2 regions of the Shewanella sp. SP2S2-6 genome follow, and region 2 is predicted to be linked to the other one. Evidence: predicted binding sites of a transcription regulator. Region 2 holds the regulator's gene; the other holds the start of a gene.
The links. The regulator NrdR, encoded in region 2, represses ribonucleotide reductase genes. The targets are predictions, from matches to a motif close to AAACACNANATNTNGTGTTT.
Positions count from the first base shown of each region.

Region 1 (16,662 bases), on a different contig from region 2:
TAACTGGGTTCAGCTATGCTCATGCAGTCTGGTTGGCCCCACTTAGATAGGAAAACTGAACATCAAACGCCAAATGTTCAATCCATCACCACGGCGATAGCTGAATCCAATACGATCAACACCCAGCAATTCGCCCCCAAGGGGCTTAGAAAACGCGAGGGAAAAACCAGCCTCATAACTGCCTGAAACTATGGTATCTTGCTCTATCTCGCTGATAAATCTGAGCTCATTGAAATACCAATAACCCACAGCAAAGATCCTTGGTTGCACCTGCAGATCCCACCATTGCCAGCGCGGCGCTAATCCTAAATCAACGCCAGTTTGTAACACCGCAAATTGATCGGCAAACTTGCCATAGTGCTCACTGTACCCGGCAAAGCGTAATCTCGACACCCACACCGCATCTTGCCCAGCAAGGGTGAAATCATACAAGCTACTGATCCCTGAGGCGATAATGGCAACGTTATCGTTTTTATCGAAGTTAGTACCAAAGCCGATATCTAAATACCCTTCCATTCGAGTGTTTTCGCTCGCCTGCCAGTGATGCTCAAAACCTGGGGTAATGGTCATAGTGCCTATCGACGACGGTAACTCGCCTTCGGTGATATCTTTGGCTAAATAATCAAAAAAGCCAAAGGAGATAGGTAAACGTAACCAAGTCTGGCTTCCGCTATCTTTCTTTAAATCAAAACTTAACGGAATACTGACCACGGTCGCATTTTGGTTAGCGGCGCGATAAACACCAGTGCCGAGATAACTGCCAAAGGCATAAACAGAATTGGGATTACTGCTCGACTCTATCGGATTGCTGCCATTGGCATTACTGCTAGGCGCGTGACTGATAGAAACAGGATCGACAGGCACGCCAGCATCATTCACTTGAGACGCAGATGTAAGTGTCACAGATGTGAACGTATTGGCGGGGGATACACTATTGGCGAAAACGGCAGGAACAATGCTCAGAAATACTAAGCAAGTTAACGACAAACATAATGGCAACCGACTGAAAAAATGGCTCAATTGACTAAAACCTTACTCATTTCTGACTCAATCGGTCGACCCATCATAAATACAAAGCTACTTATTTTCATCCATAAAATGATATTCAGACATCATGTGCCCAAGCTCAGTGGATTTGGTTTTTAAGTAGGCTTCGTTGTAACGATTCTTACCAACTTGCAGCGGTACGCGCTCAACCACTTCGATGCCAAACTCCTTCATCGCTTTCACTTTACGAGGGTTATTGGTCATCAAACGCACATGCTTCACGCCTATCTGTTCCAGCATAGGTTTGATCATGTCGTATTTACGCATATCGGCTTCGAAGCCCAGCTGCTCGTTGGCTTCAACTGTGTTGGCACCTTTATCTTGCAACTCGTAGGCGCGTATTTTATTCAACAAACCAATGCCACGGCCTTCTTGACGCAAATAGAGAATAAAGCCACTGCCCGTTTCCGCAATATTTTGCATCGCCGCTTGTAACTGAAAACCACAGTCACAACGCAAGCTAAATAACGCATCGCCAGTTAAACACTCGGAATGAATTCGACCCAACACTGGTTCATCCGCACTGAGCATACCGAATGTGAGCGCAACATGCTCTTTGCCTGATTCTGTATCTTCAAAACCATGCATGGCAAACACGCCCCAAGGAGTGGGTAACTTTGACGTCGCGACATATTTTATCGACATACTTAACCTTAACGACAACTCTCATTCCATGAGACGAATAAGATCCCTAGAAACAAATGAGGATTAGGCACTTAGCCAACTAAGCGCACTATTCTAAAGTGTTTTTGAACAATCAAGAAATACTTTAGTGTTTTAATCAACTAAACCTAACATGAATGTCATTTTCGATGGGCAGCACGAAGGAATGGATTAAAACGAAGCTGTGCATAAAGTACTAGGCGCACAAACACGCGATCGACACTCGATCCCGTGTCAGTGACGGCCTAACCCACATTAAAATTTTGCGGGCGCGTATCCAGTGACTTCCTTTAGCCCCATTTCACGGCCGATAGCCGTCATAGGGTGGATCACCACAAGACCTTTGACAGACTTTTTCAGTTTGCCCATGTCCGCTTGTTCTTCTTTAGTCAAAGCGCGATGGAAAGGCAAACCTTTGATATCTGAACCTTGCTTATTCAATAAGCGGGTTTGTTGGCCTTTCACACTGCCAATTTGCTTAGTGACTGCAGCGATTTCGCGCTTGAACTGGGCAATAATGACGTCATCGCCTCTTTGTTCAGCCGCAGCAAGTTTACGACGAAATTTATCTAATTTATCGTTAAGCTGCTGCAGTTCTTGCTTTAAATTCATTCTGTTACCTTAAATTACCTAAGTTAGCCACAGTAAAATCTTAGCCTGATTATGCTAGCGTCTGTGTCAAGGCCTGAGATTATAGCAGCAAGTTACAGATCCTCGTTACCGCTTTTATAACAAACGAATGATCTGATTGCTGCTACCGCGAAATACGAGACTTGGATCGGCAAGACTTTGTTCAAATTTCCCATCCACCATCACATCAATATAGGCCAACACGGCGCGCTGTTCATCACTCAACTCATCGAGCACATAACCCGTCCAAAGCCAAATATCTTTACCTGCACACTCAGCCTTGACTCGTTTGACGAGCGCCAAAATGGCACTGAGATTGACAGGCAATAAAGGATCTCCGCCCGAAAGCGATAAACCACGGCGCACAATCCGCTTATCATTAAGATCGGCAATAATCCTATCTTCCATCGTCCTATCAAATACATGCCCAGAACGGGGATCCCACGTGCTTTGGTTGTAACAACCGCGGCACTGGTGCTCACAGCCAGAGACAAACAAGGTCGCACGGGTACCTGGGCCATTGACCACATCGATAGGGAAATACTGATGGTAATTCATTGATGGTCACTCACAGTGCATTTCATCTTTTAACATTGGTACTTACCCCATGACACCATTGATGCCACGGAATAAGTCTAACAGGCAGAATAAGGTAATAATGTTACAAGTGTTTGATCCTACGTTTTACTTCTTCTTGCTTACCATAATTAAAGGGCCGCGCATCAGGGCTGCCTAAGTAACCGCACACACGGCGCGTGACTGACACTCGACTTGGCTCATGGTTGCCACACTTAGGGCAAGTGAATCCTTTGCTAGTACAGCTAAATTCGCCAGTAAAGCCACAGTCATAGCATTCGTCGATTGGCGTGTTCGTGCCATAGTAAGGCACGCGGCTATAGCTATAATCCCAAACGTTTTCAAGCGCTTCGAGATTATGCTGCATGTTGGGGTATTCGCCGTAACAAATAAAGCCGCCGTTCGCAATTGCGGGATATGGCTGTTCAAAATCAATTTTATCGTAGGGATTTACGCTTTTTTCCACATCGAGGTGGAAACTATTAGTGTAATAGCCCTTGTCCGTCACCCCTGTGACTAGGCCAAATTGCTTCGCATCCAGTTTACAAAAACGGCTGCAAAGACTCTCGCTTGGGGTGCTATACAGACTAAAGCCATAACCTGTTTCAGCCTTCCACGCATCCGTGGCGGCTTTAAGATAAGCCACAATAGCGACGGCTTTGTCCCTTAATTGTGCATCGTCAAATACATGGGTTTGGGTGCCATAGAGTGCATTCATGGTTTCATGCAGACCAATGTAACCGAGTGAAATCGATGCGCGACCATTTTTAAAAATTTGAGAGACATCTTCATCGGCGCGCAAACGCACACCACAGGCACCTTCCATATAGAGGATAGGTGCCACGCGGGCTTTAACGCCATTGAGTCGCTCGATACGCGTATCCAGCGCTTTACGGGCTAAGACTAATCTGTCATCTAAAAGACGATAAAACTCCGCCTCATCGCCCTTCGCTTCCAAGGCAATCCGCGGCAAGTTTAAGCTCACTACCCCAAGATTATTGCGCCCTTCATGCACGAGTTCGCCATTTTCCTCATAGGTGCCTAAAAAGCTGCGGCAACCCATTGGGGTTTTAAATGAACCTGTGACTTTCTCGACTTGCTCGTAGTTGAGAATGTCGGGATACATGCGCATAGTCGCGCATTTGAGCGCCATCTGTTTGACATCGTAATTGCAATCGCCCGCTTTATGATTAATGCCATCACGAATCGCAAACACTAACTTAGGGAAAACTGCCGTCTTACGGTTTTTACCTAATCCCGCCATCCGTACTTTGAGCATAGATTGCTGAATTAAGCGCGATTCCCACGAGGTGCCTAATCCAAAGCCAAAGGTCACGAACGGTGTTTGACCGTTGGCAGTGTGTAAAGTATTGACCTCATATTCCAAAGATTGAAATGCATCATGACATTCTTTTTCAGTTTGCGCCGTGGCGAAGGCTTTAGCGTCGGTAATCTTCCAATTCAGGGCAATTTGGTAATGTTTGTCGTAGCTCTTAGCGACAAATGGGGCTAACACCTCATCGATACGATTAATAGTTGTGCCGCCATAGATATGGCTCGCCACTTGGGCAATGATCTGTGCGGTCACTGCTGTCGCCGTTGAAATAGACTTTGGGGTTTCAATTTCGGCATTACCCATTTTAAAGCCATGGGTCAACATGCCAGCTAAATCAATCAACATGCAGTTAAACATCGGGAAAAACGGCGAGTAATCTAGGTCGTGGTAATGGATCTCGCCCGCCTCATGGGCAGCGACCACATCCTTAGGCAAGATATGACTCTTGGCATAATGTTTAGCAACTATGCCCGCGAGCAAATCCCGCTGAGTGGGAATAACTTTCGAATCTTTATTGGCATTTTCATTGAGTAAGGCCGCATTGCTTTGCTCGACTAAACCACGGATTTCGAGATTGAGTTTACTGGTCGCTTCACGGCACACATCTCTGTCGTGACGGTATTCGATATACACTCGCGCTAATGATTTATACGGCCCTTCCATCAACAAGTTTTCAACCGCATCCTGCAAATGATGGATATCAACTTCGGTTAAGGTCGCGACACTTTGACTGATACACGCTGCCACTGTCGCTGCATAGTCGCCATCCTCTATTCCAACTGAGTTTGCAGCGGCATTCACTGCATCCCTTATCCTTGTTTCATCAAAAGGTGTGCGGCAACCATCACGCTTAATTACGACTGGCATTGTTCAGTTCCTCTCCATCTCGCCTAAAAATTAACACTACATCTAGTGATTTTAAAAGAATAAAACACAATATGTAGAGCATTAGGCTACAACGACGATGAAGCGTCCATGATCCAGATCATAGTTTTTAGGAAGAAATAAAAGAACAAACCAGAACTGCAGCTAGGTCCAATTATCTGAAAATTGCGCCTTGACCTGCTGATTAAACCCAGCTAGTTGATGCCTGAAATCAGTGATAATCAAGCACCAAAGCTCAAGATTAACGCTTAGAGAGTGCGAGATAACTACTGAGTTGGCCCGATGCCGACTGATGCGAGCCCATAGACGAAGCGAGTTGCATCATAGATTTAAGCCCCTGCCATTGCTGCTTTTGGGTATCCGTTAGTGGTGGCTCGGAGTTTAAATAATCCGTTAACTGGCCAAGGACTTTGGTGGCTTTTTGAGCGAGCACCGGCGACTGAGCATCATCCATATTGGTCAAAACGTTTTTCGCATCGACCAAGGTATTGATAAGGGGGTTGTTCGGTGATTTTTTGGCTAATGATTTGAGCTCATCATCTAAGAAGTCTTGCAGCGCCTGCTTGCTCGGGGTGGTTGTGCTCGGAACTGTAATACCGTTTTTTGATAAACGCTCAAGCTGTACGTCCGATAAAATGCCGTCCTTTTGTAAACGTGACACTAATGCGGGAATATCGGCGACACCAAATTTGCCATCGGCAAAAAAATCCTTCGCCATCAACTGAATTTTCTGTGCACGTTGCGCCCGTGGCGACAGCGCTATCTCATCGGCTTTACCAGTGTCGGGTTTAGCGGTATCCGACTGAGTTTTCTTGGTCTCTGTGGTCGCATCAGTTTTAGCCGTACTCGTCTTTTGGCTATTGGCACCATAGGCATCGGCGATGCTGGTACTGCTACGATTAAGATTGAAGGCGTTTAAAATAGAATTCATCGTCAATAATTCGGCGTCTAAGATTCAATGACGGTTTTAAAGCAAAAACTAAGCCAATCAAGTATTAATCTTTGCAGAACCTGAATTATCGGGTAGCGAACAGCACCAGTAGCTTTATCTCTAGGACTGTAAATCTTCAATAAGGGCAAGACATTGCCGCCTCAACAAATCGAGTGCCTCTGCATCCATTTGTACTTTATTCAGCAAGGTTTGTTTCAAGGCTAGGGCTTCATGCTTAATCGCCTCTCCCTGAGCCGTCAGAGTGATCAATTTTTTCCGCTCATCTTCAATGCAGGCCAAACGCGTGATCAAGCCTTTTACCTCTAACCGCTTAACGATAGGCGTTAGCGTCCCCATATCGAGCTTAGTCGCCGCCGATAGCTGGGTTTGACTACAGCCATTTTGACGCCACAGGGTTTGCATCACCAGATATTGAGGAAAAGTTAACTCGTATGCCTCGAGTAAAGGCCGATAAGCGCGTACTAAGGCATTGCTGGCAGAATATAACGCGAAGCACACATTATCAGATAAACACAGTGCATCCCTTGGCTCGAGGTTCTGTACCTCTGTGTTATGTGGGTCTGGGTTTTGACTCTGCTCTGTAAATTCGAGCTCTGGGTGAGATAAACAATTTTGCACGTTTAAGCGCCTGTCATTCAAACATAGCGCTATCTTATCCGATCCGCCCCATCGCATCTAGTTTGCGCGCAAAGTATTTGCATTGTGTCATGAAGCCACGTAAAGTTGACGCAGTTAGTTTGCGCACAAACAAAAGGTTAATTTTTTATGAATAGCACTATTACTGAAACCCGTGAAATCCATTTAGCCAGTCGCCCTGAAGGCATGCCTACGGCAGAGAACTTTGCTTTAGTAAATCAATCCTTATCACCGCTCGCCGATGGCCAAGTGTTGATAAAAAACCTGTGGATGTCGGTCGACCCTTATATGCGCGGCCGCATGGTAGATCGTAAGAGTTATGTTCCGCCCTTCGCCTTGAATCAAGTCTTAGAAGGCGGCGCGATTGGTGAAGTTATCGCGTCTAAAAACAGTGATTTCCCAGTAGGCACTAAAGTCAGCAGCATGTTAGGTTGGCGCGAGCACGCTGTCACTGACACGGCTGGACTGACCGCTCTGCCGCAAACCGAATTAGACAGTTCACATTTCCTCGGCGTGCTGGGTATGCCGGGCATGACTGCGTGGACGGGACTGACTCGCATCGCAGATTTAAAAGCGGGTGAAACCCTGTTTGTTTCAGCCGCATCAGGCGCCGTCGGCAGTGTTGCTTGCCAGATTGGTAAACTGATGGGTGCTCGCGTAATCGCCTCTGTGGGTTCAGACGAAAAAGCGGAATTGCTGCGAAGCTATGGCGTTGATGCCATCATCAATTACAAAACCTGTGGCAATCTCACCCAAGCGCTCACAAAAGCCGCGCCAGAAGGGATTGATGTGTACTTTGAAAACGTCGGTGGTGAGCATTTAGCCGCAGCGCTGAGCAATATGAAAGATCATGGACGTATCGCCGTTTGCGGTATGATTTCGCAATACAACGACACAGCGCCAACACCTGGTCCAGACAACTTGGCTCTGATAGTGATGCGTAAACTTAAGTTAGAAGGTTTTATCGTATCCGAACATTGGGCGCATTATCCTGAATTTGCCGCTAAAATGGCTCAATGGTTAGCTGAAGGTAAAGTCAAAGCTGAACAAACTATTTATCAAGGGCTTGAACAAGCACCGGATGCCTTTATCGGTCTGTTTGAAGGTAAGAATCGCGGTAAAATGTTGGTGAAATTAGCGTAACTCGCCATCAAAGCGACATAAATGCTCAGTTTTAGATAGTAAAAAGTCGGTATAACGCGAGTTGTACCGACTGTTTCTATTTGATAGTCAACTGTTTATCTTTTAACGGATTAGCCCTTCCACATCGCAGCTTCAATCAAGTGGGCCACCTTTTCAACGGCAGCCTCGCCAGCGGCAATCGCCTCATCGGCACGGTGAAACTCCATAGTGCCGATATTGCCGACCTCAGGCACAATACAAATATCTGGCGGATCGCCCATCAAGCGCGCCCGTTTATGTCTTTGCTCTAAAATGCCCATTGATTGCGACATTACAGCAATCATGCCAGGATTCGATTTAGTGCCAAGTGAAAACTTATCGGTCAGATTGCTGACATAATCTCGGCCACGGGCAAACAAATCCATAAATCCAGTTTCTTGTCGCGCAGGCATATCCATTTCAGCTTCAACGTTTTTTTGGCTCGTCATGCTCACCGGCAATACTTGGATGCGACCAGAATGATAACCATATAAATCCACTGCAATCACCACATCAACGCCCATGGCACGGCTGACAGAAACAGGCACTGGATTCACCACAGCACCATCGACAAGCCAGCGGTCACCTTGTCTCACGGGCGCCAAAATCCCCGGCATAGAGCAAGAAGCGCGCACCGCTTGACGTAAATCCCCTTCAGTAAACCAAATCTCCTGCCCAGAGTACAAGTCGGTCGCAACCGCCGCAAAAGGACGGTTGAGGTTCTCAATATTCACATCCCCTATTCGAGCTTGCAGCACATCAAATACTTTATCACCGCCGATAAGACCGCCTTTACGCCATCGAATGTCCATCAAGCCAAGCACGTCCCAGCTCGAGAAACTCCGAACCCATTCTTCTAATTCAGGTAAATGGTCATGGGCGTACGCGGCGCCCACTAAAGCGCCCACCGAACATCCCGCAACTTTATCGGGTTTGATCCCCATGGCGGCAAGACCATTCAACACGCCAATGTGCGCCCAACCTTTCGCAGCGCCACTGCCCAAGGCAATACCAACCGAAGGGGTTGTTCCGTTAGCCATAAATCATTCTCCTGTTACTCAATCCACTACACGATAACGTAAAATCCTTTCATATCCACTGTCAATTGGTGAAGCCAAGGCAATTAAGTACTTGTAACATCGATGTAAACAAATGCCAGCAACTAAGTGTAAATGACACACTTTCGCGATAAATCCATGCGTGAAGCAGAGATAATCATCGATGTGGATAGCTGAGTTAGGGCGATTAAGGCTATAATCTGTCCTTACTAAGATTTAGGGGATATACCTTTGCAATTTACCGATTTTTCTCTGGACCAGCGTCTGCTTCAAAGCATAAAACATATGGGGATCACAGAACCCACCGCCATCCAGGAACAAGCACTGCCTATCGCATTGGCAGGTAAAGATTTAATGGCGTCATCAAAAACTGGCTCAGGTAAAACCTTAGCGTTTTTGTTACCCGCATTGCAAAGAGTCATTTCTACCCGCTCACTGTCAAAACGCGATCCTAGAGTCTTGATTTTATTACCGACTCGCGAACTAGCACATCAAGTGTATAGTCAGCTTCGCCTGCTAGTCGCCAACACCCAATACAAGGCCATCAGCGTTCTGGGTGGGGAAAACTTTAACGATCAAGCTAAAGCCTTAGCAAAAGAACCGCATTTTATTGTCGCAACGCCAGGTCGTATCGCCGATCATCTAGAGCAAAAACATCTATTCCTAAATGGGTTAGAGTTACTCGTGCTCGATGAAGCCGACCGCATGTTGGATTTAGGCTTTGCCCCGCAGTTAAAAGCCATCAACGATGCTGCCGATCATAAACGTCGTCAAACGCTGATGTTCTCTGCCACGTTAGATCATGACGAAATCAATGATATCGCGGCAACACTATTAAAAAATCCAGCGCACGTGGCGATTGGCGCGGCTCACTCTGAGCATAACGACATTCACCAACGCATCTTCTTATGTGACCACTTAGACCATAAAGAAGCGTTATTAGCCCGTTTACTTAAAGATGAAACACACAAGCAAGTGATCATCTTTACCGCGACGCGCCCAGATACAGAACGCTTAGCCGCTAAATTAATTGAGCAAGGTTTTGCAACCGCCGCACTCAGCGGTGATTTAAAGCAAGCCGCACGCAACCAAATCATGGACCAATTTGCCCGTGGCCAACAACAAGTCCTAGTCACGACCGATGTCGCCTCTCGTGGCCTTGATTTGCTCAATGTGTCCTTAGTTGTTAACTTCGACATGCCTAAATTTGCCGAGGAATACGTGCATCGTATCGGTCGTACTGGCCGTGCTGGCGCGAAAGGTGATGCGATATCGCTCGTCGGACCTAAAGATTGGGACAACTTTAAGAAAGTCCAAGTGTTCCTTAGAAAGACCTTTGAGATCAGTACGATTCCAGGTCTAGAAGCTAAATTTAGTGGTCTAAAAAGCAAAGCCAAACAGACACCAGCAAAACGTGTTGCTAAAGCCGAGCTTGCTAAAGGTAAGAGCAAAAGAACTAAAGCAGCCACATCGGCGCCTTCACGGGATAAGCGTTTTATCACGGGCGTGGACATTGGCGATGCACCAATGCGTAAAAAGCCTGCTGCGGCGAAATTGCTGCAAGACAATGATACAGAAGAAGTTTAGAAAGAATTAAAGCATACATGCCGGTGGATTTAACATCAGATTTTATTTCTGATACACAACACATTGGCTGATCGAATACTGGGAATTGACGCACCAAGCGCATCAGTCTGTCGCCAAGCGAATCAAAAGCGCAGGGTAAACACTGATCCTCAGGTCATTTCCAGCTACAATAGCGCTATTATCGATATTTTGAAGGTGTAACATGAGAGTTTGTGGTGTTGAATTAAAAGGTGGCGAAGCCATTATCAGTTTATTGAGCTATGAAGGTGAAACCTTCAATGTGCCAGAATGCCGTAAGGTGTCTTTCACCGTTTCCCAATCTGCTACCACAGAAGCTATTCGTGAGTTTCACTTCGCTTTTCATAAGCTTATGCAAGATTATCGCGTTGATGAAGTTGTCATCATTGAACGTGAACAAAAAGGTAAATTGGCGGGCTCAGCCACAAGTTTTAAACTTGAAGCAGCGATTCAATTAGGTGAATTACCTGTCAGCTTACTGTCTCCTGTCACTATCAAAGAGCAAAACAAGCGCAATCCACCACAGGTTGATTTCGATAGTTTAGATCTTAAAAAAGTGCAGCAGTTAGCTTTTGAAGCCGCTTACGCCCAGCAAAATCGCCGTATTTTCGGCAAAGTTTAAGTAATGCGATGACTCAGGCTCCGAATTCATTCGGAGCCCAATCCCCTATGAATCCATTAAAATACTTAAGCGGTTACAGCCCAGATATCCAACAGCAGGTACAGCAACATCTTGATGCTGGCACATTACCTAAGCTACTGTTGAAACGTCATCCTGTCATACATAGCGTTCGCAGTGATAAAGCGCTGTACGAATACACCCAAGCGATTAAAAACCAATTTTTACGCCAGTCGTCACCACTCTCGAAAGTGATCTTTGATGACAAAATTAACATTAGTCATCATGCACTTGGCTTACATTCCTACGTCGCGCGAGTTCAAGGCAATAAAATCAAAGCTAAGAACGAAATTCGCATATCTTCACGTTTGAAGCGTGTACCAGAGCCTTTATTGCGTATGGTCGTTGTACACGAATTAGCCCATTTAAAAGAAAAAGATCACAACAAGGCTTTCTATAATTTGTGTACTCATATGGAGCCGGATTATCACCAGTTTGAATTTGATTTACGCTTATTATTGACCTGTATCGACGCCAACATATCCCCTTATTGCGCAGATAAAGCCGACACTTGACCTTAGTATATTTTTTAGCCACTTGACTGATAATAGTTTTCATTTAAAATATTGAAGTATCTCACGCTGCAGAATTCAGTAACGACAATGACGAAACAGAATATCGATAAACTTTTGAGCAAGTGGTGTAAAAAACAAGCTAAAAAATTACTCAAAACACAGGCGAGATCTGTTTCAAGTTCAGGAAAAGCGATTCCATCCTTATCTCATCTGAACACCCTGACTGATAAATCTTTGACGAATAAAAAAGCTCAGCGCAAGCACCTCACCAAATTACTCACGAAGCACATTTCACAACAAGAATTTGCCCATAGCAATAAATCCGCACTCAAGAAACAGTTAAAACGGGCAAAGGCTAAGTTTATTGCCGCTAATGATGCAACATTTTCATCGACTATGATTACTCGGCTCACTCCTTTACCCACAGAACACAGCTTTGCATTACGTCCTTTTAAAAAGTCTCCCTGCGGTGGCTGCCCCGCTCTAAAAGGTAAACTGTGTAAGTGTGCATTGAAAGTGATGCAAAGACGCCAAGCAAGCTGATAGACGCTATTTAACGCTGTGTATTTAGTTCTGTTCAGTCCCTAATAAAGCGTGCTAGTTAGCTCTAAAGGTCATCAGCTGCCAAATTGAGTCTCTTAACAGTCAAAAGAATAACTCGCTATAACACCCTAACTGAAGCTCACCACATCCGCTCTATTTATCCCCTTCTGTGTAATCGCTATTACTGCGGATCGAATAAATTTAAAGCTTCCTTACAACTCGAAGAATACTTGTGATAGCAGAAAAATATTTACAACAAGAAGAATGATGGAAACAAAAATGCCGATGAAATTTGCATTTCATCGGCATTGATAAACTCTTCTAGAAAAGCCAGTTCTATCGTTTATTCAGACTTGGCGAGACTTAGTTCTATTAGCCAAGGTTCATCATAGCTTCACGACTCTTCACCATATTGGTAAATGTGCGTAAGTCTTGATTCGCTAACTTGCTAGACATAGGAATATCCGCTTTCAACGGATCAACAGGTTTACCATTGATATGGAATTCATAATGTAAGTGTGGACCCGTTGAGCGACCAGTATTACCAGATAAAGCAATCACTTGGCCTCGAGTCACTCGCTGACCTTTACGCACAAGCGCCTTAGATAAATGCAGGTAACGGGTACGGTACTTACCACCGTGGTCAATCACAATATACTTACCAGCGAACTGGTGATCAGTCACTAAACTAACAACACCATCACCAGGAGCAATCACTTTAGTGCCTATTGGCACTGAAAAGTCGGTTCCGTTATGGGGTGAAATACGGCCAGTAATTGGATGTTTACGATATGGATTAAAACGAGAACTCATGCGAGGTTGTTTAGCTAATGGATAACGCTGGAACGCACGCACTAAACTCTGGCCCTTGGCATCGTAATAACTGCCGTCAGTATATTGAAATGCACTAATTTCAGAACGACCAGTTTTAATACTCACGCCTAAAATTTGGCTACTGCCCGTCGCTTCACCTTCAACATATTGATCATTTACCAAAACAGAGAATTTATCGCCAACACGTAAATCACGCGCGAAATTCAATTTTTCTTTGAGTAAATCTTCAATCCGCTGAATGTCTGCCGCAGCTAAGCCCATTTTTTGTGCAGAGACGTAAAACGAACCTTTAATATCGCCAGATATAATACGATTTTGCCAAACGCCTTCAACGTTGACTTCTTCAACATTAAAACTGCCGTCTTCATAACGTGTAAACACCACTTGGCGAGCGGCGTTAAAATAAAGTTCTAATTTCTGTAATTGGCCTTCGTTATCGAGCCAAAATTGCATTCTGTTACCAGGCAATAAGGTATCAAGTGCCAAAATATTTAAATCAGCTTCTAACACCTTATACATGGTCTGCTGATCAACACCCGCTTTCGAAAATAACCCACTTAAGGTATCACCAGAAACGATAATTCGCTCAAACTGTGGAGCGTTATTAATAAGGGCTGCTTGATCTTGGACTTCAGGTTCAGAAACTTGGGGGAGAATATTTTCAATATCGAGGACAACAGGGATACGCTGAGCAGTTGGCACAACATGACCATTATTCGGCATTAACATAGCAGCGCCAATCAACAAACCACCCATTAATAGAATGTTTTTTTGGGTCGATGATAAGTTCTGCAAACGGGTTTGCGATAAGTTGATAAAGTTGGGTTTGCCTGTCTGCAACGCTTTTCACCTTTCGTTAACTTTGCGTTTTATTTTTGAACCAGTCCCTATGAGGGAAGCCCGAATTTTTTCCAACTTATCCCAAAAATCCCATTATGACAAATGCTATTTCGTACTTTTACCTGACTATTAACAAGAAACATGCGCCAGTTGGCATTTTCAACTCAGTTTGCGCACATTATCCTAATGTTAAACACGCAAGAGTCACAATAAATAACATATACAAAACAGCAGGTTATTTATTGGACTCTGAGAGAACGAGCGACTAAGGCAAAACTATCGTCATTTCGCTCCCATGTGAGGTTTTATTGATGTCGATGCGAGTATTTATCTGCTCTTTCATCTCAGAAACGTGCGAGATCACCCCTATCATGCGGCCCGAAGACTGCAGATCCATCAAGGTTCGAATCGCCAATTCCAATGAATCTTGGTCTAAACTGCCAAAGCCTTCATCGATAAATAAGGTGTCGAGTTTGATCCCCCCGGCATAAGCTTGCACCACATCGGATAGCCCTAACGCCATGGACAAGGCCGCCATAAAACTTTCGCCGCCGCTTAAGGTTGCCACAGGGCGCACTTTTGAGGTGTAGGCATCTTCCACTTCTAACTCGAGCCCAGACGCCTTGTTGCCCTTTGCTCTATCTTCCTTACGCAGCAAGCGATAACGTCCCTTACTCATCAGATGCAGCCTATGGCTCGCTTCGAGTAACACATCGTCGAGCAGTACGCTTAACACAAAACGCTGCAAACTGATCTTATTGCCTGTTTTCCCATTCGCCACATCGGCAAGCGTGCCGATAACCGCATATTCATCATCTAACGCCTTAGCTTTCGTATCTGCAATACTGAGCTGGGTTTGGGTTTGTGTCAGTAGTACTGTTCGAGTGTGAAGTAACTGCCATGCCTGCTCTGCTGCGTATAATGCTTGCTGCGCCGACTCAAGCTCGGCAGCGAGCTTAATGCTATCGGGTGGTACTTTATCTTTGAGCTTCAGCGCTAACTGCTCGCACTGCACCTTAGTCAAAGCACTGCGCTGCTGGTAAGCCTCAATCTCGCTGGCTAATGCATGCAGTTGATCTTCATCCAGCATGGCCGCTAATAAGGCCTGTTGGTCGGTAAATCCCGCTGCGACTAATTGCTGATTGAGTTGCTGCTGGGCACGCGTTTGCTGAGCTAATGCCGCCTCTGCGGTATTTTCAGCACCATTAAGCGCCGCTTTAGCTGCAACAAAGGTTTGCCCTGTTTGTTGCTGAAGCGCCCTCACGTCAGCAATCTGCTGTTTAATCTGGCTTATCTGTTGCTGGTTTTGCGTGATTGCTACGGTTAATGCCTCAAGCGTTGCAAGCGCAGGCGGGACGCTTTGCTGCATATGCGCCAACTGCCCCTGCAATAAATCCACTTTAGATTGCAGCGCACTGTCGTGTGTTTGTCCTTGCTCCAGCTTTTGTTGCAGATGCGTTTCCTGCGCGTGCAACAATACAATTTCTTGCTGTAACTGCTGCAAATCTTGATGAGCTTGCTCAGCTTGCGTGAGTGAGAAAGCATATTGCGACAAGGTATGCGCATGTTCATCTTGAGAAATATCAACCGCTGTGCCCAATTGGGCCGCGAGATCTTGCGCTTGTTGCTGCAAGGTTTCTAACTGTGTCTGTAATCCGCGATATTCCGCTCTGGCTTTGCTCAGGACTTCTTGGGCCGTCGTTTCAGCGTCTTGGGCCAATTGCAGCGCTTCATCACTTGGGAGCGGCTCTTGGCTCTGTGCTGGCTGTGGATGGGTTTGGCTACCACAGACGGGACAAGGTTCATCTTGCTGTAATTGCCGCGCTAAAATGGCTGCCTGTCCTTGGTGCCAAGTCATTAATAAGGCTTTATGCGCAACCTGTGCTTGCTGATGCTCGGCATTGAGTTGTTGCCCTTGCGCTTTCGCATTGGCAAGTTTTGCCTGTGTCGACGATACCCTTGCCGCCACTTGTTGCCATTGCTGATAAGTCGACAATAACTGCTGTTGCTGCTGGTGCGCCTGTTGCAATGAGAGACGAGTGTCGCTATTGGCCTGCAATGGTGGCAAAGCCGATTCCAGTTCACGGCGTTTTTGGGTTGCGGCGATTAACTCATTTTTACTGATCTGAAGCTGTGCTTTAGCTTTAACTAACTGTGCATGCTCTTGCTCGAGGGTTTTATTGAGTCTATCCAGTTCTCTTAGCTGCGGCCCTAGCGCATTCAGTTGCTGTTTGGCTTGTTCCTGCTCCAGTAGCGACGCTTCCAATACGGGTAAATCTTGCGCTTTGAGCTCGGCATCATCAAAGGCTTGCTTGGCTTGAGTCAACGCCGTTTGCACATGGCTAAAGGCGAGACTGGCAGCTTTTGCTTCTTGTTCACGGGCTAAAAACACCTCAACCATAGGCGCTAAACGCTGCGCTTGTTTGGCTAAGTTCAGCTTATGGGTTTGTGCAGCGATACTTTCTTGCTGCGCCTCGAGCGCTGCTGCGGTTTGAGTTAAGGTATCAAACTGCGCAAATTCAGCCAGTAGATGCTGGGCGGCATCGCTGGCTTTAATCACTAATTGCTGCTGTTGTAATGCCTGTTCCTTAGCACTTTGAGCGAGTGCAAGTTCAGGCGTGAGCTTAGCTAATTCACTGCTTAGCTCGTCATCGGATGCTAGGCCAGCACTTTGTAAAATACCATCGCGGCGACTGCGTTGA
Region 1 covers NZ_JAUOEQ010000029.1:27,714-44,375, forward strand. The annotation lists gene Q4Q57_RS16865 (hypothetical protein) at 43-1,020, opposite strand; gene ribA (GTP cyclohydrolase II) at 1,078-1,692, opposite strand; gene Q4Q57_RS16875 (YibL family ribosome-associated protein) at 1,966-2,322, opposite strand; gene nrdG (anaerobic ribonucleoside-triphosphate reductase-activating protein) at 2,437-2,898, opposite strand; gene nrdD (anaerobic ribonucleoside-triphosphate reductase) at 3,002-5,119, opposite strand; gene Q4Q57_RS16890 (hypothetical protein) at 5,379-6,068, opposite strand; gene Q4Q57_RS16895 (MarR family transcriptional regulator) at 6,189-6,707, opposite strand; gene Q4Q57_RS16900 (NADP-dependent oxidoreductase) at 6,855-7,868, shown strand; gene rssA (patatin-like phospholipase RssA) at 7,979-8,926, opposite strand; gene Q4Q57_RS16910 (DEAD/DEAH box helicase) at 9,176-10,531, shown strand; gene Q4Q57_RS16915 (DUF3010 family protein) at 10,734-11,171, shown strand; gene Q4Q57_RS16920 (YgjP-like metallopeptidase domain-containing protein) at 11,219-11,743, shown strand; gene Q4Q57_RS16925 (hypothetical protein) at 11,831-12,286, shown strand; gene Q4Q57_RS16930 (peptidoglycan DD-metalloendopeptidase family protein) at 12,659-13,960, opposite strand; gene Q4Q57_RS16935 (SbcC/MukB-like Walker B domain-containing protein) at 14,226-16,662, opposite strand, start outside.
Region 1: the regulator NrdR is predicted to act here: its motif matches at 5,151-5,170, upstream of nrdD (anaerobic ribonucleoside-triphosphate reductase).

Region 2 (16,662 bases):
TGGTCAGGTTATTCACTTCAATAACCTTGTCACCTAAACGTGGTCCGGGCGGAATAAATAGCTCGTTAGTTTCGTTACGTTTTTGGTAATCGTTAGTGTTCAGCTCTTCAAAGCGCGCCATACGGGCCTTGCCCTTAGATTGACGGCCTTTCGCACCTTGGCGTACCCATTCCAATTCCTTGGCAATGGTCTTTTGGCGAGCACTTTCGGTGGCAGATTCTTGCTTCAGACGGGCGTCTTTCTGTTCAAGCCATGAAGAATAGTTACCTTCCCACGGAATACCTTCACCGCGGTCGAGTTCTAAAATCCAGCCAGCGGCATTGTCGAGGAAGTATCTGTCATGGGTAATCGCGACCACAGTACCGGCATATTCCTGCAAGAAGTGCTCAAGCCACGCCACAGATTCAGCATCCAAGTGGTTGGTTGGTTCGTCCAGTAACAGCATTTCTGGCTTTTCAAGCAGCAATCGGCATATCGCTACGCGGCGACGTTCACCACCGGATAACACTTCGATTTTTTCATCCCAATCCGGCAGACGTAGGGCGTTGGCGGCGCGCTCAAGGACGTACTCTAAGTTATGGGCATCTTGGGCTTGGATAATCGCTTCGAGTTCGCCTTGCTCTTTCGCAAGGGCGTCGAAATCGGCATCCGGCTCGGCGTAGGCAGCATAAACGGCATCGAGGCGAGTCAGGGCATTTTTTGCCTCTGCAACCGCTTCTTCAATCGCTTCACGCACGGTTTGATTCGGATCGAGTTTAGGTTCCTGCGGCAGGTAACCGATTTTCAATCCCGGCATTGGGCGCGCTTCACCTTCAATTTCGGTGTCGATACCCGCCATAATGCGCAGTAGTGTCGACTTACCTGAACCGTTGAGGCCGAGTACGCCAATTTTGGCGCCGGGGAAAAAGCTTAAAGAAATATCTTTAAGGATCTGCTTCTTAGGCGGAACAATTTTACCCACCCGCAGCATGCTGTAAACAAACTGAGCCATTTTTCTCTATCTTAAGTGACTAATGATGCGGCTAATTCTACTCGATTGCGCGCCGAACTCAACTCGACAATGAGCCAAGTTCAAGCACTATCCACAGGAATTTCATGTTTCAAATACTGGGATTGTGGTCGCGTTCCGAGTAGAATACCGCGCAACCCTACCTATAAGAATTGGCAGCTGGAGTAAGCAATGCTGAAAAAAGATATGAATATCGCAGATTATGATCCGGAACTGTTTAAGGCAATTCAGAATGAAACTCTGCGTCAAGAAGAGCATATTGAGCTGATTGCTTCTGAAAACTACACCAGTCCACGCGTGATGGAAGCGCAAGGTTCACAGTTAACCAATAAGTACGCTGAAGGCTATCCAGGCAAGCGTTACTACGGTGGTTGTGAGTATGTGGACGTAGTTGAAACCTTAGCGATTGAACGTGCTAAAGAATTGTTTGGCGCAACTTACGCTAACGTACAACCTCATTCAGGTTCACAGGCAAACAGCGCTGTTTACATGGCATTGTTAAAACCTGGCGATACCGTACTGGGCATGAACTTAGCCCACGGTGGTCACTTGACCCACGGTTCACCCGTTAACTTCTCTGGCAAACTGTACAATATCATTCCTTACGGTATCGACGAGTCAGGTAAAATTGACTACGACGAAATGGAACGTCTGGCCGTAGAACATAAGCCTAAGATGATGATCGGCGGTTTCTCTGCCTATTCAGGTATCGTTGACTGGGCAAAAATGCGTGAAATCGCAGACAAAATAGGTGCTTACCTATTTGTCGATATGGCGCACGTTGCCGGTCTTATCGCTGCGGGTGTTTATCCAAACCCAGTACCACACGCACACGTTGTGACGTCAACGACCCACAAAACTTTAGCCGGTCCTCGTGGTGGCGTGATCCTGTCTGCTGCTGACGATGAAGACTTGTACAAGAAGTTGAATTCAGCGGTATTCCCAGGCGGTCAAGGTGGCCCATTAATGCACGTTATCGCTGGTAAAGCGGTTGCGTTCAAAGAAGCACTAGAGCCAGAATTTAAAGTGTACCAACAGCAAGTGGTTAACAACGCTAAAGCTATGGTTGAAGTGTTCCTTGAGCGCGGTTACAAAATCGTCTCTGGCGGAACCAGCAACCACTTGATGCTAGTTGATCTGATTGGTCGTGACTTAACCGGTAAAGAAGCCGATGCCGCCTTAGGTAGCGCTAACATTACCGTGAACAAAAACTCAGTACCAAACGATCCACGTTCACCTTTTGTGACTTCAGGTGTGCGTATCGGTACGCCAGCGATTACGCGTCGCGGCTTTAAAGAAGCGGAATCGAAAGAGCTGACTGGCTGGATCTGTGACATCCTTGATGATGCTAACAATCCTGCAGTGATTGAGCGTGTTAAAGGCCAAGTATTGGCACTGTGCGCACGTTTCCCTGTTTACGGTTAATCTGTAAATAGTCTCCTTTTTGTGGTGCTGAGCCTAACAAGCATCAGGTGGTTAACCTCAGCCCATAAATAGGATAAAATCCCATGGCCGCATTAAGCGGCCATTTTTATTGCTAAAATCTTAGACTTAAACCAAACAGGCTAACCTTAGATAACATAGTAAAGCCAACGGCTTTACGTCATTCACTGGCAGGAGGCTCAATGCATTGTCCATTTTGCAGCGCGACAGATACTAAAGTCATCGATTCTCGATTAGTGGCGGAAGGCCACCAAGTGCGCCGTCGCCGAGAATGCACCGAATGCCATGAAAGATTTACCACCTTCGAAGGCGCCGAGTTAGTCATGCCTAGGGTGATTAAACGCGATGGTTCACGCCAACCCTTCGATGAAGAAAAACTCCAAGGTGGCATGCTGCGCGCCGTTGAAAAACGCCCCGTGTCTATGGATGAAATTGAGCAAGCGCTTAGCAAAATCAAATCGACCCTGCGCGCCACTGGCGAGCGGGAAGTGCCGTCAGAAATGGTCGGTAACTTGATGATGGAGCAATTGATGAGTCTAGATAAAGTCGCCTACATACGTTTTGCTTCTGTGTACCGCGCCTTTGAAGACGTGTCTGAATTTGGTGAGGCCATCGCTAAACTGCAAAAGTAGTTATTCAATTTTTGTGGCCTGTCGTTCAGGCTTCTGGTTGCGCTAGCTTTAAAAGAGGCTTTTGATTAATTGCTTCTGTAAGACAGGTTTTAAACACAGATTTACAAGACTGGTGAAAGCCGAAACCTTTAACAACAGGGTTGAACATGAGCTTGAACATAAGTTGGTCCGTACTCGATACCCAAATGATGAGCCGCGCGATTCAATTGGCGCGCAAAGGCTTTTACACCACGAGGCCCAATCCCAGTGTGGGCTGCGTTATCGTTAAAGATAATCAGATTGTCGGCGAAGGTTATCATCAAAAAGCGGGTGAGCCCCACGCCGAAGTGCATGCGTTACGTATGGCTGGCGAACACGCCCGCGGCGCAACGGCCTATGTCACCTTAGAGCCCTGTAGCCATTATGGCCGCACGCCACCCTGTGCCTTGGCGCTGATCAATATTGGCGTTAAACGCGTGGTGGTGGCGGTTGAAGATCCTAATCCGCAAGTAGGTGGTCGTGGCATTCAAATGCTGCGCGATGCCGGTATTGAAGTGGATGTGGGATTACATCGCGATGAAGCCTATGCCTTGAATTTAGGCTTTATGAAGCGCATGGAATCGGGTTTACCCAGAGTTACAGTCAAATTGGCTGCGAGTCTCGATGGTAAAACTGCGCTGTCTAACGGTGTGTCTAAATGGATAACTGGTCCAGAATCTCGCCGCGACGTGCAGCGATTACGCTTACGTTCCTGCGCGCTAGTTACGGGGATCGAAACCATACTGGCAGACGCTCCTTTACTTAATGTGCGTTATCAGGAACTTGGCAGCTTAAAAGACAGTGTAACCGAGGCGCAATTACTGCAGCCATTAAGAGTGATACTCGACAGTCGCGCCCGTTTGCCGTTATCGGCCACCTGCTTGGCTATCGTATCGCCCATACTCTTGGTCTCGACCGTGGCTTATCCCACAGAGTTTCAAGCACAATTGCCCTCCCATGTGAGTTGCCTCGTGTTACCTGCAATTGCAGGTCGCGTCTCATTGCCTGAACTATTAAGCTATTTAGGCCAAAGCTGTAATCACGTGCTGGTGGAAGCGGGTGCAACCTTAGCGGGCGCATTTTTAGCAGAGGGGCTGGCCGATGAGTTAGTGCTATACCAAGCGATGAAAATCCTCGGTGGGCATGGGCGTAATTTGCTGCAATTGCCCGATTATCAAACCATGGCACACATTCCTGCACTCACTTTGGTCGATGAGCGCAAATTAGGGCCAGATACCCGTTTAACCTTGAGCGTTAAGCTTGATACCTCTTTATTTAAATCGAATTGGAGCAAGATAACCGTTTAACCTTGAGTCTTATGCCTTATTACTTCTTTATTTAATTAAGTGAGTTAACCATGTTTACTGGGATTATTGAAGCTGTTGGCACCCTGCGCAAACTGGAGCGTAAAGGCGATGATATTCGTCTTACCGTGGCGAGCGGCAAACTGGATTTAAACGATGTGCGTTTAGGCGACAGCATTGCCACTAACGGTGTGTGCTTAACGGTTGTGCAGCAATTAGCCGACGGTTATGTGGCTGATGTCTCTGCCGAAACTGTGAGTCTAACTGGCTTTGCAAACTACAAAGTGGGCACTAAGGTGAATCTTGAAAAAGCCGTCACCCCAACTACACGCTTAGGCGGCCATATGGTCAGCGGCCATGTTGACGGTATTGCAACGGTTGAGCAACGCTTAGTGCGTGGTCAAGCCATTGAATTTTGGTTAGCCGCACCCGCAGAGCTTGGGCGTTACATTGCCCATAAAGGTTCCATCACCATTGATGGCGTGAGTCTGACAGTTAACGAGGTGGACGGTAGTCGATTCCGCTTGACCATAGTGCCGCATACTGCAGGTGAAACCACGTTAATCGACCTGCAAGCAGGCGATAAGGTGAATATCGAAGTGGATTTAATCGCCCGTTATCTTGAACGCTTGATGAATTATGATGGCAAAGACAGCAAGAGCGGTGGCGTCACCATGGAAATGTTAGCCCGTGCCGGCTTTGTGCGTTAGTGCACAGGAGCAGATTATTTAACTTAAGCTTATCGGCAGCTTAGGTTATTTAGGTATAGAATTTCATAATAACAGCAAAATCATAAGGTCCTACAATGGCGCTGCACAGTATAGAAGAGATCATCGAAGATATTCGTCAAGGCAAAATGGTTATTTTGATGGATGACGAAGACAGAGAAAACGAAGGTGATTTGATCATGGCGGCCGAAATGGTAACGCCAGAAGCGATTAACTTTATGGCGAAATATGGCCGTGGACTCATTTGCCAGACCATGACCAAAGCCCGTTGCCAGCAGTTAAATCTGCCCTTAATGGTCACGAATAACAACGCCCAGTTCTCGACTAACTTTACGGTTTCTATTGAAGCAGCCGAAGGCGTGACTACCGGTATTTCGGCCCACGACCGCGCGGTAACGGTAAAAGCGGCCGTGGCTAAAGAGGCTAAAGCGTCTGATTTAGTGCAACCTGGGCATATCTTCCCGTTAATGGCACAGGACGGCGGCGTATTAACCCGCGCAGGCCACACTGAAGCCGGTTGTGATTTAGCCCGTCTTGCGGGACTTGAGCCATCGGGCGTTATCGTTGAGATTTTGAACGAAGACGGCACTATGGCACGCCGCCCAGATTTAGAGGTTTTCTCTGAGTTGCACGGTATTAAAATCGGCACCATCGCGGCATTAATCGAGTATCGCAACACTAAAGAAACCACGGTTGTGCGTGAAGCTAAATGCAAACTACCGACCCGTTTCGGCGAGTTCGATATGGTGACCTTTAGAGACACTATCGACAATCAACTGCATTTTGCCTTAGTCAAAGGTGAGGTGAAGAGCGATTGTTTGGTGCGCGTGCATCTGCAAAACACCTTCAACGATTTACTCCATTCAGAGCGCGATCAGCAACGTAGCTGGCCACTCGAAAAGGCGATGGAGCGTATTTCTGCAGAAGGTGGCGTATTGGTTTTATTAGGGAATCAAGAACATCCCTGTGAAATCCTCTCTAAGGTGAAAGCCTTTGAAGCCGAAGATCAAGGCCAAGCGCCTGCTTCTGCAAAATGGCAGGGGACGTCGCGCCGTGTGGGTGTGGGTTCGCAAATCCTCGCCAGCCTTGGCGTGACTAAGATGCGTCTGCTCAGTTCGCCTAAACGTTACCATTCACTTTCGGGCTTTGGCCTTGAAGTGACTGAGTATGTGGCGGACTAAAACCCAAAGTTACACTGAAGTAAAATTAACAATTTCTGATAATTTGCATAGGGCTCTGGGCAATTGGCTGTGATATCATGTCGCCACTTTTCGCCCCGAGCTGGGTGCTTTAGCTAAATTAGGTAAGATAATGAACGTAGTTCAAGGTAATATCGAAGCGAAAAATGCCAAAGTTGCGATTGTAATTTCGCGTTTCAACAGCTTTTTAGTTGAGAGCTTGCTTGAAGGTGCACTTGACACGCTGAAACGTTTTGGCCAAGTCAGCGACGACAATATCACTGTTGTCCGTGTACCAGGTGCGGTTGAGTTGCCGCTAGCTGCGCGTCGCGTAGCTGCCAGTGGTAAATTCGACGGTATTATCGCATTAGGTGCGGTGATCCGTGGTGGTACTCCTCATTTTGATTTTGTTGCAGGCGAATGTAATAAAGGTCTAGCTCAAGTTGCTTTAGAATTTGATCTGCCTGTTGCTTTCGGTGTTTTGACCACAGATACCATTGAACAAGCTATTGAACGTTCAGGTACCAAAGCGGGTAACAAAGGCGGCGAAGCTGCTTTAAGTCTGCTTGAAATGGTCAATGTTCTGCAAGAACTTGAACAACAGTTGTTATAGTAGGAAAAATAATGAAGCCTTCTGAGCGCCGCAAGGCCCGCCGTTTAGCCGTTCAAGCCATCTATTCATGGCAACTAAGCGGGAATAATATTGCCGATGTCGAGCATGAGTTTTTAACTGAACAAAGTCTCGACGGTGTTGATGTAGCTTATTTTCGTGAGCTATTTTCAGGCGTTGCAACGAAGAAAACCCAATTGGATGAGCTGATCATCCCGCATCTGGAACGCCCGATTGATGAGGTGTCTCCAGTTGAGAAAGCCATAGTTCGTTTAGCGACCTATGAGCTGACTTTCCGTAAAGATGTGCCCTACAAGGTCGCGATTAACGAAGCGATTGAGTTGGCAAAAGCTTTCGGTGCGGACGAGAGTCATAAGTTTGTTAACGGACTGCTCGACAAACTGGTTGCACGCAAGTAATAAAGACAAACGGTATCTTAGGATACCGTTTTTCATTGCTAACAAAGGTGGCCGATGTAAGTCGTGCCAAACTGTACAGTGAAAGAATTCCAATTAATTGAATGTTATTTTAGCAACCGCGGCCCCACTCGCCGTGATGTGAAGCTTGGCATTGGTGACGATTGCGCTTTAGTGCAACCCGCAGAAAACAAGTCGATTGCTATCTCCTGTGACACCTTAGTCGAAAATGTCCACTTCTTCCCCGATATGCCTCCCGCTGCCTTAGGTTACAAAGCCTTAGCGGTAAATTTATCTGATCTGGCTGCCATGGGTGCTGAACCTGCGTGGATGACGCTTGCCTTGACGTTACCCGCAGTCGATGAAACTTGGCTCAGTGGTTTTAGCGAAGGTTTATTTGAAGCGGCCGATTACTATGGCATTGCCTTAATTGGTGGCGATACGACCCGTGGCCCACGGGCGATTAATATCACTGTGCACGGCCAAGTCCCACAGGGGAAGGCCCTCACGCGTCATGGGGCTAAAGCCGGTGATTGGATTTATGTCACGGGCACGCTCGGAGATTCGGCCTTAGGTCTGGATATCATTCGCGGTGCGCAGCAAGCCAGAGCCGAACATAAAGAATTCCTGATTAATCGCCATTATCGTCCAACACCAAGAGTCTTAGCCGGCCAAGCTTTGCGCTCGCTTGCCTCCAGTGCAATCGATCTTTCCGACGGGTTTATCTCGGATATCGGTCATGTGCTTAAGGCTTCGGCAGTCGGTGCGGTTGTCGATGTTAATTGCATCCCGCTGTCACGCGCGATGAAAGATACCGTCAGCGAGGAAAGTGCTTTAGGTTATGCGCTGACGGGCGGCGAAGATTACGAACTGCTGTTCACCGTTCCTGAGGCGCAAAAAGGCGCACTGGAAACTGCCTTGAGCCATGCGGGAGCAAAGTTTGTTCGTGTTGGACAAATTTGTGCGGGCAGTAAGCTCAAGTTGCAACTCAATGGCGAGCCGTTTACACCGCCTTATCACGGTTTCGAGCACTTTTAAGCGAAGAGCATGTTAATGAAATGGTTGTCAAAGGATCAGGTGCTAACGCGCCTGTCATTAAAAAATCCTGTCCACTTTTTGGCACTTGGATTTGGTAGCGGACTCGCCGCTAAAGCGCCCGGAACCTTTGGTACCTTAGCTGCTATTCCCCTCTATTTATTGATGGCGCCCTTACCACTTACTTGGTATATCGGCTTAACCTTAGTGGGTGTATTCGCAGGATTTTATATCTGTGGTAAAGCGGCGCAAGACATGGGGGTTCACGATCACGGTGCTATTGTGTGGGATGAAGTGGTTGGGCTACTGATCACTATGCTAGCGGCACCAAGTGGTTGGGGTTGGTTGTTAGTGGGCTTTGGTTTATTTCGCTTTTTCGACATCATCAAACCTTGGCCTATTCGATGGCTTGATGCCAAAGTTCATGGTGGCTTTGGCATTATGATTGACGATGTGTTAGCGGGCGTGTTTTCGTTTATTTGTCTGCAAGGGCTAGTCTGGTGTGTTAGCTAACATTTTCGCTAGTCTGACATGATAGCTAATCTAACTTGTTAGTTAACATGGGCAACAACTAACCCTTACTCTTGATTTTGCATTTTTCTGATTGAAGCTTGATTGAAGGGATTCGCTGCTTATCCCTTTTCTGTTTGATTCTACTATTGCAGCAGTTCCCTTGCGTTCGCTAGGGTATTGCTAGTGATAGTATCGCCACCTAACAGCCTTGCCAGCTCTTGAATACGTTGTTCACGATCGAGCGACTTCATCGTGGTTTCAGTACTGCCCGCCTTATTAAATTTATCGACGAACATGTGTTGATGACCATTGCCTGCAACTTGCGGCAAGTGAGTCACGCACAGTACTTGGGTCGATTCCCCTAAGCTGCGTAACATGCGGCCCACCACTGCGGCGGTGGGGCCGGAAATCCCGACATCCACCTCATCGAAAATTAATGTCGGCGTGGCAACTTTCTTCGCGGTAATCACTTGGATACCTAGCCCTATCCGTGAAAGTTCACCGCCAGATGCGACTTTCGAAATCGGTTGCAAGGGTTGTCCAGGGTTAGTGGTGACCATAAATTCGATATTATCACTGCCGTTGGCTGACATTTGCTCTGGGTGGAAATTGACTTCGATAGTAAATTTCCCCTTAGGCATATTCAGCTCGTGGATTGACTGAGTAACCAGTTTGTCGAGTTCTTTGGCATATCGAGCGCGGCTTTGACTGAGCTTTTGTGCGTTGCTAAGGTAAGCGGCTCTGCTGGCATCGACCTGCAATTGAATTTCTTCGAGCTTGCTTTCGTCACTGTCTAAGGTGCTCAGTTCTGCCTTTAATGCTAAATGATGTTCGGCCAGTTTATTCGGGCTAACATGGTGTTTACGGGCCAGTTGCATGGCTTTTGATAGCCGCTCTTCTAAATAGGCAAAATGAGCTGGATCGAGTTCAAGCTTACTCAAATAGTGCTGTAATTCGCCTGCGCTTTCTTGCACTTGGATTAATGCATCATTGAGCATAGTGTTGATATTGCTTAATGCAGGATCGTAGCTTTGCAGGTCTTCGGCGAGGGAAACCACTCGGTTGAGCAGTGACTCTATGTTGTTTTCTTCGCCCTCAGTGAGTATATCTAGACTCGCTTGACAGGTATCAATCAACTCAGTGCCATTGGCCAAACGTTTGTGCTCTTGCTCAATTTCATCGAACTCATCAACTTTAAGATCAAACTCATCGAGTTCTTCTACTTGATACTGCACTAATTGCTTACGGGCAATACGTTCATGCTGGGAGGCTTCAAGCTGTTTTAGATCGGCCTCAATTTGTTTGCAGCGTTGAAAACTGGCGGCAACCGTATCGATAAGCAATCTGTGGTTGGCATAACTGTCGAGCAAGGTGAGTTGGTGTTCACTCTTCAACATTGCATGGTGCGCATGTTGGCCGTGAATACCGATGAGCAACTGACCCAGTAATTTGAGTTGCGTAAGCGGCACTGGATTCCCATTGATATAGGCGCGTGAACGGCCATCGCTACCAATAGTTCGACGTAGGATACACTCATCATCGAGTTCAAGATCGTTATCTTCTAACCAACGTTTTGCCAGTGGAATATCATCCAAGGAAAAGCGGGCGCTGACCTCGGTTTTATTGGCTCCTGGGCGAACACTGCTGGCATCGGCGCGATTGCCTAGGCACAGGCCTAACGCATCGATGGCGATCGATTTACCTGCACCGGTTTCACCTGTGATACTGGTCATACCGGGGCGAAAATCCAGTTCTAAAAAACGGACGATAGCGAAGTTATTAATGCTGAGTTGGCAAAGCATAGTGAATTCCTGTCGAAAAATATACCAAACCACTGTATTGATAAACAGTATATACTGATTTTATATACAGTAAAGTGGCTTGGGTAAGTAATCGGCATTATTGGCAGTAAATATTTTTAATTAACTGATTATGCATGGGTTCTTACTAAGCTTTCTAAGATAGGTAAACTAAAGAAAGTAACTAAGGTGCCAAATAGAATGCCCTGAGCACTGGTTGAAGCCTGAGTATTATAACGCTGGGCGAGTAAGTACACGCTAGCGGCTGTGGGCAGTGCGCTCAAGATCACGCCCATGATCAGGTAGTCGCCGCTCACGCCAAAACGGTTAAGCATAAAGTAGACGAGTGCCGGTTGGATAGCCAGCTTGAAGAGGTTGATAAGGCTCAGTTCGATAAAATTCTTGGGGCTAAATACGCTGCTATCTTTCTGGTAGCGCATCGCTTTGGCGAGTACCATGCCGATAGCAAATAGTGCGCAGGGGCTTGAGGTATTTCCAATTTGCTGGATCATTAGCGCCAGCCCAGAAGGTAGTTTTATCTCTAGCGCCGAAATGCCGACACCAATTAAGCTGCCAATAACGATAGGGTTTTTACCGACCGCCATTGCCATTATGACTAAGGCGTGGTGTTGTCTTTGGGTGTTTGTGGCCAGTTCCATCGAGACTAAGGCGACGGCAAACATCAGCACGGATAATAAGCTGGCAATCGCAGGGGCGACTAAGGCGCTTTGCTGCTGCGGAAAGAGGATGATGAGTAGTGGAATACCAATAAATGCGGTATTACCAAAGGTAGCATTGAGGGCTCGAATAGCGGCAACCGCATGCTGTTTAGGGTTAGCAAGCAGCGAGAGCCCAAGGCAGACAAGATAAGTGATCACCATAGCCGTGCTGTAGCCCGCAATAAATCCCCATTGCAAAATCTCGTCAATCGGCTGCTGGGCGAGGGCGATAAGCATGATTGCAGGGAACGCAATATAGTAGACATATTGGTTTAGCACTTGAGCCGTATCGACGGGCAAGAGTTTTAGTTTTTGCACTAGTGTACCGAGCAACATGATCCCGAAGACGGCAAACAGAGGGGTTAAAATGGTCATTTCCCTCACTCATCCTTACGATTAAATTTGAATAAACTCAGCCATTACTGTCATTTCTGCTATCGCTATGACTTTGGGGCGCTTGCCTTTTTTATGTCACTTTAGAGCCAGAACTAGCGCCAGCGCAGTAAAACTCGCCACAAAATAACATATCATTTCAGTCTAAGGCTATTGCGCTATGGTCGTATAAGTGGATTAATTGATGTTTAAAACACAATGACTTAGCGTACGCTGTGATTGTTGATGACTTTATATAGTGCCTAAAGTGGGCTGCTAGAACAGAATTAGGATATGCAATGAGTGATGATTTAGGCGCTGAACTACAACTTGTCTATCTTTTTGTGCATTTAGTCAATGCGGGCAGTTTTTCGCAGGCGGCGAAGGAGCTTGATATGCCCATTGCCACAGTGAGCCGCAAGTTAGCTAAGTTGGAAGAGAAGCTCGATAAACAGCTCTTTATGCGCAGCACCCGCAAGTTACGATTGACAGAGGAAGGGCTGGCACTCTTCCAACGCTACCAGAGTGTGGTTGCCCAATTTGATGAACTGAGTGGTGCGGGCAGCGATAAACCCGAGGGTACCCTGCGCATCGCCGCGCCGATTTCGATTATTTCCATCGTGTTTATTCAAGCATTGAATGAATTTGGCCGTCTGTATCCCGATATCCGTTTGCACATTTCCCAGAGCAATGAGTTAGTGGATTTGATCGACAAGGGCATAGATGTGGCGATTGTCGGCGGGGCTCAGCCTGATTCTTCGTGGGTGTCGAGTACCTTAGGCGAGCTGGATTATTGCCTGTTTGCCACGCCAGAATATTTGGCTCAGGCACCTAAACTTGAGCATCCCGACGATCTCGAAGCCCATCAATTGATAAAAGTCTGGCCGCTGTTCAATTGGCATTTAAAGCATCCGAGTGGTGAGTCTTTCTATTTTAATGGTCCGACTAAGCTCACCCTCACTGACTTACACGGTGCGATTCAGGCGACCTTAGGCCATGGCGGGATCTTGTATGGTCCTGAACTATTTGTAAAACAGCAGATTAAAGAAGGGAAACTTAAAGTGTTATTGCCAGAATGGATTGGCGAGCAGAGGCGGATTTCGATTTTATATCATCAGCGCAGCCAGCAGCCGCTAAAGGTCAGAGTCTTTATTGAGTTTATGCAGTCAAAGGCGCCGGAGTTATTCTCTATGCGTTGATTTAACGAGGGGAACGAATGCTTAACGTCTTTTAGGTTTTACCGTGTTTTTGCTCATGGTATTTTGCGTTTGTTTCGCGTCTTGCAGGCTGGAGCGTGTCGCGGGTAATATGCCGAGTTCTAAGAAGTATCCCACTAAACGCCGCAGTTCGAATAAAGAACCGATACGCTGTTGATCTTTGATGGTCAGTTTCCAACTGTCGGTTCGTCCTTCGCTATTGGTTAAGACAAATCCTTGATAAACAATCTTTCTCATTGGAATAACTCAATATTGGCTGATGGAACTTGCTAGCTTTGGTCTTACTCGTTTTGGGCTTGCTTGAACGTGATTGCAGTCGAGACTAGAGGCTTATTGTTTAGAAACATTGTTTAGAAACATTGTTTAGACATATTGTTTAGAAACATTGTTTAGACGTACTGTTTAGGAAGAATAAGGGTGCTTGAGTTGCCCCAAGCACCCATCAATTAAGCGACGCTGATGCCGATATTTGATACGCCAGCTTCGATAATGTCTTTGCGTAAACCTTTAACCAGTTCCGCAGTGATCTTGGGATTTTCTTCGATAATTTCCAGCAGAGAATTTTGTAACTCTTTTTCTTCTTCCATAACTTCATGGGCAAAAACGAAATCATCTAATGCTTCATCGACTAAATCGACATCGCTGATGGCTTCGATATAGTTAGCCACAGTGCTCGATGACAGTTTGCTGATATTGACTATATCTTCTTCAATCTTGCCTTGAATCGCACCCAATAAGGTTGATATGGCCACCACAGCATCCATGGCTGGATAGACGCCATAAGCTTCAAAATCAGCGGGTTCTGGGGTGTTATCTTCAAGACGTTGCAAATGCACATCGATATTGAATTTAAGCTTAGGATCGTACAGGGATTGCCACAGTAGCTCTAATGCAGTGCTCAATACAGCAGGGTCACCAAACTCACAGACTTCGGAAAATAGTTGATAGTTGGGCAACATGCGTTGGCAAAGTGCAGTGGCGAAGAGTTGTTTTTGTGGCAGTGTTAACGCCTTAAGACGTTTAAAGAAGCCCGTTTTTTTGGTCATCTGTTATTTCCGCTGATAGCTGTGATATCACTTGATTTGCCGCAGATTCTACCTTAGTTAACTCATCAAGTAACTCTAGTATTTCGGGTTCGAGATCTTCGACCGCTGTTTCACGTTTTAGCGCCGATTCAATTTCTTGGCATAGTCTTTGGGTTGTAGGCACGCCGCAGTAGCAGCTCGCACCATGTAGTTTATGGATTGTACTGAGCATGACGGGATGATCGTTTTGACTCAGCGCGGTCTGAATCGTCGAAACGGTTTGTGGCAAGGAGTCGAGCAACATTCTCAGCATATCTAAGGCGAGGTCTGCCTTGTGATTAGCTTGGGTTAAGCATAAATCCCAGTTCAGCGTATGCAGGTCAAAATGGGTGAATTTAGGCCGAGTGATCCAGCGATGGATAACGTCTTTGAGCGCCGCTTCATCAATAGGTTTCGGTAAATATCCATCCATGCCACTGCCTAAAATCAGCTCGCGTTCTTCAGCAATCGCATGGGCCGTCACGGCAATAATTGGCGTGTTACGGTTCATCGAGCCTTGGCGAATTTGCTTAGTGGCGCTGATACCATCTGTGCCTGGCATCTGAATATCCATAAAAATCAAATCGAAGGTGCGAGTCTTCGCCTGTTTAACCGCTTCATCGCCACTGTTGACCGCAACTACCGTGGTCACTAACTCGCTGAGCAAGGTGTCGATTAGCTTTAAGTTGGCAAAGTTATCATCCACCGCCAGTACAGTTAATGATTGGCGCGCCGCCGGCGTGGCTATGGTCACTGGGGCTATGATGTCGTACTCCATCGGTGGATAGAGTAAGTTGCGGGCAAGCTGGTGCTCACTCACGGGCAGAGACAACACCACATCGGCATTCGGGCGGATAAACTGGGTTAAGGCGTCTTGTTCTTGGCAATCGTATAGCACCACAAGGCAATCGGTTTTGGTCTTCGCCAAGTTAAGTGTGCTTACCAGTTGTCCTGCATCGCTAAACCCATGGCAACTCAATAGAACATAGTCGTATGGCGCTTCGGCCGTGTTGAGTGTGGTCAGCAAGCTTGGGATGTGCTGATGGTGAGTCACTTTGGTATCCCATTGATTCAATTGGCGGCTCAAGACAGCATGAGTCAGCACTCGAGGCTCATAAAACAGTATGGTTTTGTCTTTGAGTTTTTCGAGTGGCAGTGAGTCACCGATTTGGAACTGACCTAACCCGAGCGGCAAACTGAACCAGAAGTTTGAGCCTTTCTCTGGAGATGAGGTAAAACCGATTTGGCCGCCCATTTGATTCACTAAACGCTTAGTGATCACTAAACCTAAGCCTGTGCCACCAAAGCGGCGGGAAATCGACGAATCGGCTTGGCCAAAGGCTTGGAATAAAAAGTCCTGCTGGCTTTCATCGATACCAATACCGGTATCGACCACATCGCAACGCAGTACTACTTGTTCTTCCGACTGGCTTTGCAGTTCGATTTTGACCATCACGCTGCCAGAGTCGGTGAATTTAATCGCGTTACCGACCAAGTTATTGATGATTTGGCACACGCGCATGGCATCGCCATTCACATTGTCGGGTACGTTAGGAGCTATATCGACGACGAGTTCTAGGCCTTTGGCCTGAGCGCTGCCCGAGATTAGCGTGATGGTATCGCCTATGGTTTCCCTTAGACCGAAGGGCATGTTTTCCAACACCATTTTACCGGCTTCGAGTTTAGAAAAATCGAGAATATCGTTGATGATACCCAGCAGGTTAGTGGCGCTACGCTCAATGGTTTTGATGTAATCCACTTGGCTCGAATGTAAGGGGGTTTTCACCAATTGCCGCGCAAAACCAATAACCCCATTAAGCGGCGTACGTAACTCGTGGGACATGTTGGCTAAGAATTCTGATTTAATCCGGCTGGCTTCTAGGGCGCGTTTTTTCGCTAAATCTAACTCGACGTTTTGGATTTCAATCTGTTCTAAGGTTTCCCGCAGATCCGAAGTCGCTTGGTCGATATTTTGCTGCATCTCATCATGGTATTCCGACAACGACCCCGCCATGGCATTGATACCGCGTTTGAGTAAGTCGAGCTCACCAATCAAGTTGCCATCTAAGCGGGCGTCCAATTTACCTTCACGGATTTTAGCAACGACGCGCACCATTTCAGTAATGGGCTGAGTGACGTTTTTCACCAGCCGGAAAGTGAACAGCAAGTTCAATTGCACCCCGATCAACACGATAATAAAGGCGGCGACCGCGGCTCTATGTTGCTCGAGCAAGGCGCGTTCTTTATTGATGATGATGGAGATATAACCTAATAGCTGACCATCGTCGGTTTGGATATCGTAATTGGCGGGAGCGGCGCTGGGGCCGGTGGAGAAAATCGGTGTCCGTAAAATCAGGCTGTCGCCCACATGCTCAATTTCGGTTTTATGCAGTGTGTTAAGCGCTTCTTTGTAGCGCATAATTTCAAAGTCTTTGTGGTAGTGCGAGGTCACAAAGAGTTGATTATTGGCGTCGAAAATCGCGATGGATTTCACTAAGGTGGATTTGTTGAGCTGCGCCGCGGCGAGTAAGCGTTTGGTCGCCTCGCGATCATTGGCCACTAAACCGATTTCACTGGCAATCGACAGCGGCTCGATAATATTGCT
Region 2 covers NZ_JAUOEQ010000026.1:4,098-20,759, reverse strand. The annotation lists gene ettA (energy-dependent translational throttle protein EttA) at 1-991, opposite strand, end outside; gene glyA (serine hydroxymethyltransferase) at 1,181-2,434, shown strand; gene nrdR (transcriptional regulator NrdR) at 2,635-3,084, shown strand; gene ribD (bifunctional diaminohydroxyphosphoribosylaminopyrimidine deaminase/5-amino-6-(5-phosphoribosylamino)uracil reductase RibD) at 3,231-4,409, shown strand; gene Q4Q57_RS16055 (riboflavin synthase) at 4,460-5,116, shown strand; gene ribBA (bifunctional 3,4-dihydroxy-2-butanone-4-phosphate synthase/GTP cyclohydrolase II) at 5,212-6,315, shown strand; gene ribE (6,7-dimethyl-8-ribityllumazine synthase) at 6,446-6,925, shown strand; gene nusB (transcription antitermination factor NusB) at 6,937-7,341, shown strand; gene thiL (thiamine-phosphate kinase) at 7,420-8,376, shown strand; gene Q4Q57_RS16030 (phosphatidylglycerophosphatase A) at 8,392-8,886, shown strand; gene recN (DNA repair protein RecN) at 9,030-10,688, opposite strand; gene Q4Q57_RS16020 (AEC family transporter) at 10,817-11,779, opposite strand; gene lldR (LysR family transcriptional regulator LldR) at 12,076-12,975, shown strand; gene Q4Q57_RS16010 (DUF3319 domain-containing protein) at 12,997-13,230, opposite strand; gene Q4Q57_RS16005 (YjaG family protein) at 13,440-14,039, opposite strand; gene barA (two-component sensor histidine kinase BarA) at 14,014-16,662, opposite strand, start outside.